Regions from separate parts of the Caballeronia sp. BCC1704 genome, predicted to be linked through region 3. Evidence: predicted binding sites of a transcription regulator. Region 3 holds the regulator's gene; each other region holds the start of a gene.
What was found. Region 3 encodes LexA, which represses DNA repair genes until DNA is damaged. Its sites were predicted from a motif close to ACTGTATNNNNATACAGT; they were not measured.
Positions count from the first base shown of each region.

Region 1: the regulator LexA is predicted to act here: its motif matches at 1,330-1,347, upstream of imuA (translesion DNA synthesis-associated protein ImuA).
Region 2: the regulator LexA is predicted to act here: its motif matches at 1,659-1,676, upstream of recA (recombinase RecA).

Region 1 covers NZ_CADFFT010000006.1:39,226-42,501, reverse strand. Annotated here, with positions in the region: gene HWX53_RS25960 (DNA polymerase Y family protein) at 1-672, opposite strand, end outside; gene imuA (translesion DNA synthesis-associated protein ImuA) at 596-1,318, opposite strand; gene HWX53_RS25950 (hypothetical protein) at 1,614-1,967, shown strand; gene HWX53_RS25945 (SOS response-associated peptidase family protein) at 2,016-2,987, shown strand; gene HWX53_RS25940 (hypothetical protein) at 3,106-3,276, shown strand, end outside.
Region 2 covers NZ_CADFFT010000001.1:861,837-865,112, reverse strand. Annotated here, with positions in the region: gene recX (recombination regulator RecX) at 1-36, opposite strand, end outside; gene recA (recombinase RecA) at 488-1,558, opposite strand; gene HWX53_RS04060 (response regulator transcription factor) at 1,821-2,531, shown strand; gene HWX53_RS04055 (sensor histidine kinase) at 2,544-3,276, shown strand, end outside.
Region 3 covers NZ_CADFFT010000001.1:1,700,112-1,703,387, reverse strand. Annotated here, with positions in the region: gene HWX53_RS07985 (sulfate ABC transporter substrate-binding protein) at 43-1,089, opposite strand; gene lexA (transcriptional repressor LexA) at 1,338-2,006, shown strand; gene HWX53_RS07975 (hypothetical protein) at 2,147-2,482, shown strand; gene HWX53_RS07970 (DUF2939 domain-containing protein) at 2,563-3,144, shown strand; gene HWX53_RS07965 (universal stress protein) at 3,169-3,276, opposite strand, start outside.

The sequences.
Region 1 (3,276 bases), on a different contig from region 3:
CAGTTCAGGCGCCAGGCCATAGGCCCGGTCCAGGGAATCGAGTAGGTCCACGCCACACCTTTTCTTCAAGCCTGCACGAGGCAGGCGTTGGATATCGCCCAGGACGCGGCAGCCCAGTCCACTGAACCAGTCGGCGAACGGCTGCAGCTCCGGCACCACCATGAACGGCAAGGCGCCCAAGTGACGTTCAAGCGAACGCATTTTGAGCACCCGCCGCCGGCCGGCCTTTGCGAGCAGCCAGGCGCCGCGGCCGGTGGGCGCGACGCTCATGCGCGCGGTGACGCCGATGGTCTTGACGACGTCCTTGATTTCGCCGCACACGCGCAGGATGCCGCCGAAGAGTCGCAGGCTCGCGGTGACGTCAACAACGATGGTTTCCTCTCCACACACGGCCACCTGCGGCGAAAACCGCAGCAGCGCGATGGCCACCTCGCGCTGCATCTCGTGTTCGCGCTCCGGGCTGCAATCAAACATCAGCGCCTCCGACGCGAGCGTCGTGACCCCGCCGCGCTTCATTCCCACGCGCACGCCCGCGTCCCTTGCCACCGCATCGAGGACGATGACCTTGTCGCGCTCGAGCACCACGCACCCGTGCTCAGACGGAGGCGACCACCTCGGTCTGAACACCTCCAGCGACAGCCGGGGCAAGTGAATGGCGACGAATACGGCCATAGGGACTCAGCAAAATCGGCGACGGTTGTAGGGAGACGGACAAGGGCTCCGTTCGGTTGGGGCCGCGTCGTTTAATCATGTCGACGGCAATCCCGCCCTCTGCCGGTCGAACGCCAAGCCGTAAGCTCGCCGGCGACGCATCCTGGGCGCTGGCAAGCGGCCGCACCAGAATCAGCAACGTGTCAGTCGCCTGGGCGGCCAGATGCAAGCGTCGCAACGCCTCGGAGCGGATGTGCTGCTGCCAAACCAGCAGCGCACCGCAAGTCCCGGCCTGCAGCACGCGTTCCGCGCACCACAAGGCGTCGGCTGTTTTCGACGCACGCAGCCACATCAGCTTCTCGAGTGGCACGCCGAGGTAGGAGAACGCCAGCGCGTTCGGCACGTGCGGCGCCTGCAGCAGCACGACGGGCCGCTGAGCATCATGAGCGACGCGTGCGAGCGCCGGGCGCATCAAACGCATTTCGCCCACGCCGGGCTGCTGGACCAGCAATTCCACCAGCGCACCCAGCGGCCAGCCGCCGCCGGGCAGTTCCGCCGACAACGCCGCGTAGCCGGTGTCGACGGTCTTGCCGTAGGCACGCGCCAACTGCGATCCGAGCCACAGGTTCGGATGAATGGACTCGACATGTTTGAGCAGGGCCGCCATTGTGCATAAGTACTGTATATATGTACAGTACTTTACCTCGAAATTCGCAACGCGGTATTGCGCCCTTTTTTGTCGCTGCGGCCCGGCAGGGCGACTATCCTGATTCGTTACTGCGCTGGGAAACAAGACGGCGCTGGCAGGGCCAATCGGTAACAAGCCATGGCGGCGCCTCTGGCCGCGTGCGGGAATGCAACGTCATGTTGATTCCGGCCCCTGCGCCCGCAATTGCGATGGAGCGTTGCAATCGAAGCGAGCAACGCCATCAGGAAACGAAGCAAAGGAAACGAAACGACGTATGGCCGGATCAGATATCAACGATGTGATGGATGGGTCGGACGCGCGCGCGGAACTGCTGTGCTTCCTGGTCGCGACCGTGGCGGCCTCCCATTCGCTCACGTATGAGTGGCGAGTCGATCATCTCGTGGAGAGCTGCCGCCTCTGGCTGCGACGCAACCACCTCTGGATGGATTGGCTCGAGCGCGTGCGCCTCGGCCAACTGGCGCTTAAGATCGCCAAACGAGACCTGAAAGGCGCCGGCATCGCAGTGCGGCAGTCGAACGTCCAGGCGCTCTTCACGGGTGACATGCAACTGAACTATTCGTGCACCGTCATCAAGAAGATGCTGGCGCTGTGCAAAGAGGCGCTCTGACGTCCGGCGCCTTGGCGTTCGCCATCACAACAATGGGGAATCTGACGCATGTGTTACTCAGCGCAAATCCAGGCCGACTATCGCCGCTACGTGAAGATGTTCGGCGCACAGATGGACATCCGTGAGTTTGCGCGACTGTTCTGGGAGCGTTCCGAGGGCAGCAAGGCAAAAATCCCGAAGGCGATGGAAGACGCCTTTCGGCAACCCGCGACCGATGACGAGCGTCAGATCAAGACGTTCATTGACCGGTACAACGCGGAACAGGCAACCCGGCTCGAACAGGATCTGTTCAAGCAACGCACACGGCTGGCGGATGCAGAGCGGTCGCTGCAGACGAAGGTGACCAAAGCGGCAACCGAGAGCAAGCGCATTGCCACGGACAAGATCGATGCCGCGCTACGGCGCCTTACCGATCTCGGTCGTTGCGAGCCGGAACCGCGTGATTCACGCATTTTTCCCGGCTACTACGCGCCCGTGCTCGTGGTCGAAGACGGGCAGTATGTCGTCAAGCCGATGCGCTATCAATGCCGCATCGCGGGCAAACCTGCGAACTACGACATCAAATATCCAGGGACATACAACGCGCGGCGCGACAGCCTGGACAATTTCTGGAAGCCGTGTTTTGGCCATACGCACGGCCTGCTGCTCGTCGACGTCTTCTACGAGAACGTCACGCGCGCGAAGTGCGAGAACACCTTGTTCGAAGAGCATGACGGACCGCAGGCGGTGGGCGAGAACGTCGTTCTCGAGTTTCGTCCCAACAACGGCCAGCTGCTGATGGTCGCGTGCCTGTGGTCCAAGTGGACCGCGCCCGGTCAGCCGGATCTGTTGTCGTTCGCCGCCATCACGGATGAACCGCCTGCCGAGGTCGAAGCTGCGGGTCACGACCGCTGCATCGTGCCGATCAAGCGAGAGCACGTCGACGCCTGGTTGAATCCGCAGGCGTCCGACCTCGCCGCGCTCGATGCCATTCTGGAAGACCGAGACCGGCCTTACTACGAGCATCGGCTCGCGGCGTAGAGGTGGCGTTGGTGGCGTGGTGGCAAGCAGCGGTGATGCTTGTCCGGCGATGCTTGGCTGGAAACCTCGGAACGCTCCTTGCTCGACTGTCGTTGTTCTTTTCTCAGGAGAGGCGACGATGGCAGGTGACAACTCGTATAAGCCCGGTGAAATCGTCAAGGTGTCGGGTATCTATTCGGTGGTTCACGACGATGGCAAAGACACCTTCGAAGTGACGTGTGTGGAGGGCGAGCACTTCCCGCCGACGCGCAGCGGCAAAGGCGCTCACTTCGAGCTGAAATACGGGGCG
Region 2 (3,276 bases), 840 kb from region 3:
GAGACGCGCGGCGCGGTCGGGGTCTTGCGTCGGCAATGGCTTATGTGCGGCGCGTGCTGGCGCGTCCGGATTTGCGTCGAGCGTCGGGTTTGCGGTCTTTGGCGACTTGGCAGCCGAGCGCGGCGACTGGACCGTCGCGAATGTTTCTGTCGACGATGCCCGCTCGGGTTCGTTCACGAGCCGTTGCGCCGCTCCAGAAACAGCGCGCGCCGGCGCGAATGGCTTCGCGTCGGCGCGTGATGTGATGCTTCGGGTAGACCAGCGAGATTTCGTCGATACCGCGCGCCGCTCGCTGCTGCGCTCGTAATGGTCTGTGCCATTGGCATGGTCGGCGGACTCACCGACGCTGCGCGCAGACAATCCGGACGCAGCATCGTCGCCCGACTCACCCGCGCCGTCAGACCGACCCGCACGGCCCCGCCGAACATCGGCGCGGCCAGCCTTCGATCCGAACCGGCGCTTGAACATCGACCGTGCGGCGGGACGCTTATTCGTCGTCCGCGACTGCTGCGCCCGCGGCGACGCCATCTGCCAGCGCCGCCACACCCAGCGATTCGCGGATCTTGTTCTCGATCTCGCGTGCAATGTCCGGGTTCTCGCGCAGGAATTCCCGCGCGTTGTCCTTGCCCTGACCGATGCGATCGCCGTTATAGCTGTACCAAGCGCCCGCCTTGTCGACGAGCTTGGCCTGCACGCCCAGGTCGATGATTTCGCCCTGACGCGATATGCCCTCGCCGTACAGAATGTCGAAGATGGCTTCGCGGAACGGCGGCGACACCTTGTTCTTCACCACCTTCACGCGCGTTTCGTTGCCGATTACTTCGTCGTTCTTCTTGATGGACCCGATACGGCGAATGTCCAGACGCACCGACGAATAGAACTTCAGCGCGTTACCGCCCGTGGTGGTTTCCGGGTTGCCGAACATCACGCCGATCTTCATGCGGATCTGGTTGATGAAGATCACGAGGCAGTTCGTGCGCTTGATGGTGCCGGTGAGCTTGCGCAGCGCCTGCGACATCAGGCGAGCTTGCAGACCCGGCAGTGAGTCGCCCATTTCGCCTTCGATTTCCGCCTTCGGCACGAGCGCCGCGACGGAGTCGATCACGATCATGTCGATGGAACCCGAGCGCACCAGCGCGTCCGCGATTTCCAGCGCCTGTTCGCCCGTGTCCGGCTGCGAGATCAGCAGTTCCTGCACGTTCACGCCGAGCTTTTGCGCGTATTGCACGTCGAGCGCGTGTTCCGCGTCGATGAATGCCGCCGTGCCGCCGATCTTCTGCATTTCGGCGATCACCTGCAGCGTGAGCGTGGTCTTGCCCGACGATTCCGGACCGTAGATCTCGACGACGCGGCCGCGCGGCAGGCCGCCCACGCCGAGCGCGATATCCAGTCCGAGCGAGCCGGTGGACACGACTTGAATGTCTTCGACCGCCTCACCCGCGCCGAGCCGCATGATCGACCCTTTGCCGAATTGCTTTTCGATCTGCGAGAGCGCGGCAGCGAGGGCCTTGCTCTTCTCCGCAGTCATGCCAGCCGGGCCTTTCTTGCTTTCTTCCATGAATCGTCCTTTGCTATGATGAACGGCGTCTGAGGCTTGTGCGCGCGGGCTTCGATGCGGATTCCGCATACTTTCACCCGCTTTTCGCACAGATGCAGACACTGTATAAAAAAACAGTAGTTTTTGCAAGCCCGATTGCGGCGCGCGTGGCTTTTTTCCACGTCGCCCGAACCGCGCAAAAAACGCACAACACCCTGGAGACCGCCGCGCCGGGCAAAATGCGGTGCCGGCAATGCGCTACCGCGCATCAGGCGCACACACGATGCGAATCCTCATTGCCGAAGACGACAGCATACTCGCGGACGGCCTTGTCCGATCACTCCGCCAATCGGGATACGCCGTCGACCATGTGAAGCATGGCGTCGAGGCCGACACCGCGCTGACGCTCCAGCCTTTCGACCTCTTGATTCTCGATCTCGGGCTGCCGCTCATGCCCGGTCTCGAAGTGCTGCGCCGGCTGCGCGCGCGCAATTCGCAGATGCCGGTGCTGATCCTGACCGCCGCCGACAGCGTCGACGAGCGCGTGAAGGGCCTCGATCTCGGCGCGGACGACTATATGGCCAAGCCCTTCGCACTCAACGAACTGGAAGCGCGGGTGCGCGCGCTCACGCGGCGTGGCGCGGGCGGCGGGCCGACGGTCGTCAAGCACGGTTCGCTGTCGTTCGATCAGGTGGGACGCATCGCGCATATCGGCGATCAGGTGATCGACTTGTCGGCGCGCGAGCTGGGCGTGCTCGAAGTGCTGCTGCAGCGGACCGGGCGCCTCGTGTCGAAGGAACAGCTCGTCAATCACCTGTGCGAATGGGGCGAGGAAGTCAGCAACAACGCGATCGAGGTCTACGTCCACCGGCTGCGCAAGAAGATCGAGCCGAGCGGCGCGCGCATCATTACCGTGCGCGGGCTCGGCTACACGCTCGAAAAAGCGCCGAACGGCGCGTCGGCGAGCGCGCCGATGCCGCCGAGCCATCACTAGGCCGGGCCAAGCATGGCCTCGTCCGTTTCCAGCAAACGCGCACACGAGCCGCCGCGCACGCCGCCTGAATCCAACGCAGCCACCGCCGATTCCGACGCGCTGCGCGACGCGCGCTACGCCAATCCCTTCGCCCCGCCGGACGAGCTGGAACCGGACAGCGAGACGCATCCGCGCTCGCTTTTCGGCGAGATTCTCGACTGGATGCTCGCGCCGCTTCTGCTGCTCTGGCCGATGAGCATTGCCGTGACCTATCTGGTCGCGAAGTCCATCGCGAACGGACCGTTCGACCGCGCGCTAGAAGCGGATGCTTACGTCATCGCGCGTCAGATTCAGCCGGTCAACGGCGTCGCGGAACTGCGCCTGCCCGACGCGACGCGTGATTTTCTGCGCGCGGACAACGTCGACAGCGTGTTCTTTCAGGTGCTCGGCACGCGCGGCGAACTGGTCGGCGGCGACCGCGACATGCCCTTGCCGCACGAAGACGACCGGCCGCAGCCGGGCATCGTCGAGTTTCGGGACGACGTGCTGCGCGGCAACGATATTCGCGTCGCCTATACGACCGTGGACCTTCCCGCACTCGACGCGCAGAACGCGCAGCCGGTGCTCGTGCAAGTGGCCGAAACGCTCGACAAGCGAAGCCAGCTCGCCAACGACATCATCAAGGGCGTGATCCTGCCGCAGTTCGTGATCCTGCCGCTCGCCATCGTGCTCGTCTGGTTCGGGCTGTCGCGCGGGCTCGCGCCGC
Region 3 (3,276 bases):
CGGCGTCATGGCGCGCCGCTTCGGTTTGCTTACGTTTTGCGCTTACTGCGGCTGATAGATGGAGTCGAACACGCCGCCATCAGCGAAATGCGTCTTCTGCGCCTTGGTCCAGCCGCCGAAGGTGTCGTCGATGGTGTAGAGCTTGATCTTCGGGAACTGCTTCGTGAGGTCGGCCGGCACCTTGTCCGAGCGCGGACGATAGAAGTTGCGCGCCGCGATCTGCTGGCCTTCGTCGCTATACAGATACTTCAGATACGCCTCGGCGAGCTTGCGCGTGCCGTGCTTGTCGACGACCTTGTCCACCACCGCGACCGGCGGCTCGGCCAGAATGCTCACCGAAGGCACCACGATCTCGAACTTCTTCGGACCGAACTCCTTCAGCGACAGAAATGCCTCGTTCTCCCACGCGATCAGCACGTCGCCCTGGCCGCGCTGCACGAAGCTCGTCGTCGCGCCGCGCGCGCCGGAGTCCAGCACGCCCGCGTTCTTGTACAGCTTCGCGACGAAGTCCTTCGCGGTTTGCTCGTTGCCGCCCGGCTTGTGCTGCGCGTAGGCCCAGGCGGCGAGATAGTTCCAGCGCGCCCCGCCCGACGTTTTCGGGTTCGGCGTGACGATGGAGACGCCGGGCTTAGTGAGGTCGTCCCAGTCCTTGATGTGCTTCGAGTTGCCCTTGCGCACGAGGAACACGATCGTCGACGTGTACGGCGAGGCGTTATCCGGCAGCCGCTTCTGCCAGTCCGCGGCGACGAGTCCCTTGCCCGCGAGCGCGTCGATGTCGTAGGCGAGCGCGAGCGTGACGACGTCCGCCTGCAGGCCGTCGATGACCGCGCGCGCCTGTCCGCCTGAGCCGCCGTGCGATTGCTTGAACGTGACGGTCTCGCCTGTTTCGGCTTTCCACTTCTTGGCGAATGCCTGATTGAAGTCCTGATATAGCTCGCGCGTCGGGTCGTACGACACATTTAGAAACGACGTCTGCGCGTGGGCTTGCGTGCTCGCCGCGACCATCGCGCCGATGCCCGCCGCCGTCAGCGCCAGCGCGGTCAGCGCTTTGCGTGCCCTGGTCCCCAATCCCGCTTTCGTGCTTTGCATTCCCCGTTCTCCGTCTTATCCAATTGACGGAATCAGTCTATCGGCGGGCCTATATGAACAGAAATAATCGTTTTTCAGTCTTTTATATCCAAAGCTGCTAAAGCGGGTCCCCGGCGTTTGTGCGTGGCCGAACGTCGGAGCGTGTTGCGGTTTCGAGCCGAACTTAAAGTAATGCTTGAAAAGCGCCGAATACTGTATAAAAATACAGTCATCTGTTGATCCATACAGTGCACGAGAGGCCCGAGCCAGTGACCAGAACCTCAAAACTTACCGCGCGTCAGCAGCAGGTCTTCGAACTGCTCCAGCGTGCAATCGAGCGCACCGGCTTTCCGCCGACCCGCGCGGAGATTGCCGCTGAGCTTGGCTTCAGCTCCGCTAACTCTGCGGAAGAGCATCTGCGGGCACTGGCGCGCAAGGGCGTCATCGAACTGGCGGCGGGTTCGTCGCGCGGCATCCGGCTGATCGGGGACGCTGGCCGTTCGGAAGACGTTCCGCACCAGTTCACCTTGCCGCACGCGAGCATCATGCAGCTCTCGTTGCCGCTCGTAGGCCGGGTGGCGGCGGGCAGTCCTATCCTCGCGCAGGAGCATATTTCGCAGCACTACGCGTGCGACCCCGCGCTCTTTTCCAGCAAGCCGGACTACCTGCTGAAGGTGCGCGGCTTGTCGATGCGCGACGCCGGCATTCTGGACGGCGACCTGCTCGCCGTTCAGAAGCGCACCGAGGCGAAGGACGGACAAATCGTCGTTGCGCGGCTCGGCGACGACGTCACGGTCAAGCGTTGGAAGCGCCGCCCCGACGGCGTCGAGCTCATCGCGGAGAACCCGGACTACGAGAACATTTTCGTGCGGTCGGGCAGCGGAGACTTCGCGCTGGAAGGCATTGCAGTGGGCCTGATCCGCTCGGGCGAGTTCTAGTCAGCGGCGGCAGCGCCCGTTCAAGCATCGCTGCCCGCCTCTTCACGCCACGCACGACGCGGCGCGTTTCGAGTACATCAAGCACGGACGGCAGCCGCTCGCGGCATGCCGCGGTGCGTCCTATCGTCTGGAGAGTCATGATGGAACGTTTTGCCCGTTTGCTGCCCTTTCGCCAGTTCGGCCGTCTGCGTCATCTGCGTGCGTTGATTCCTTGCGGCGCCGCGGCGCCTTCGCGAGCTGAAGCTGCACCGGATCTCTTCGATTCCATGCCCGCGCTGCCGTCTCGTCAGCCAGCGTTTGCGCGCGTGTCGCTGACGCAGACGGTCCACGCGGAGCCGCCGCGAAGTACTCCCGTGCGCGTGTACCGAAGCGAGTCGCGGCTGATCCTCGTCGGCAAGATCAGCGAAGTGTCGCGCATGATCGACCGCTGCATCGACGAAGAGCGCGCCGGTCTGACGGGCGGAACGGTGGCGTGAAGTGGCGGCGAGTTGGGGAATCTGTCGTGCGGCGGCGTGGTCAATCCGGCATTGACCTTCGCTAGAGGCTTGACTGTCGCATGTCCCGCACCGCTCGTTTCATTGTCGCCACGCTCGCCGCCCTATTGCTCGTCGCGGCGCTCGGCTTCGTCTACGCGTCGCCGTATATCGTGCTGGACCGCGTCAAGCGCGCCGCCGACGCGCGAGACGCCCAAACGGTCAACCAATACGTCGATTTCCCCGCGTTGCGCGCGAGCTTGAAGGATCAGATCGCCGCGCTGCTCACGCGGCGCATCGATGTGCAGAAGAGCGGCAACCCGCTCGCGATCATCGGCGCGATGATCGGCGCGGCGCTGGTCGGCCCGCTCGTGGATTCATACGCGACGCCGGACGGAGTCGCCGCCATCTTGAACGGCATACCGCCGCGCGGCAATCCCGGCGAACGTCCTCCCTCAGCCGGCAAAGCCGATGCAAATGCGTCGGCGTCCGTGAGCCCATCCAATCCGGCTCCGCAACCGCCGCAGACGACGGCCGGCTATCGCGGCATCAACACGTTCGTCGTGACGTACCAGCACGGCGCAGGCGACGCCCGCTATTCCGCCATCTTTCACCGCAGCGGCCTGGTGTCATGGAAGCTCGTCGCCGTCGATCTCAACGGCTGACGTGCGATCACCAGCCATCCACGCTCACGCGCCCGCTTCGGCCTTTGCAGGCTTCGCGGCATACGCAGCGGCATCTTCCGCTTCCGCTGATTCGCCTGCCTGACAGACGGCAACGAGAATGCTACACGACAC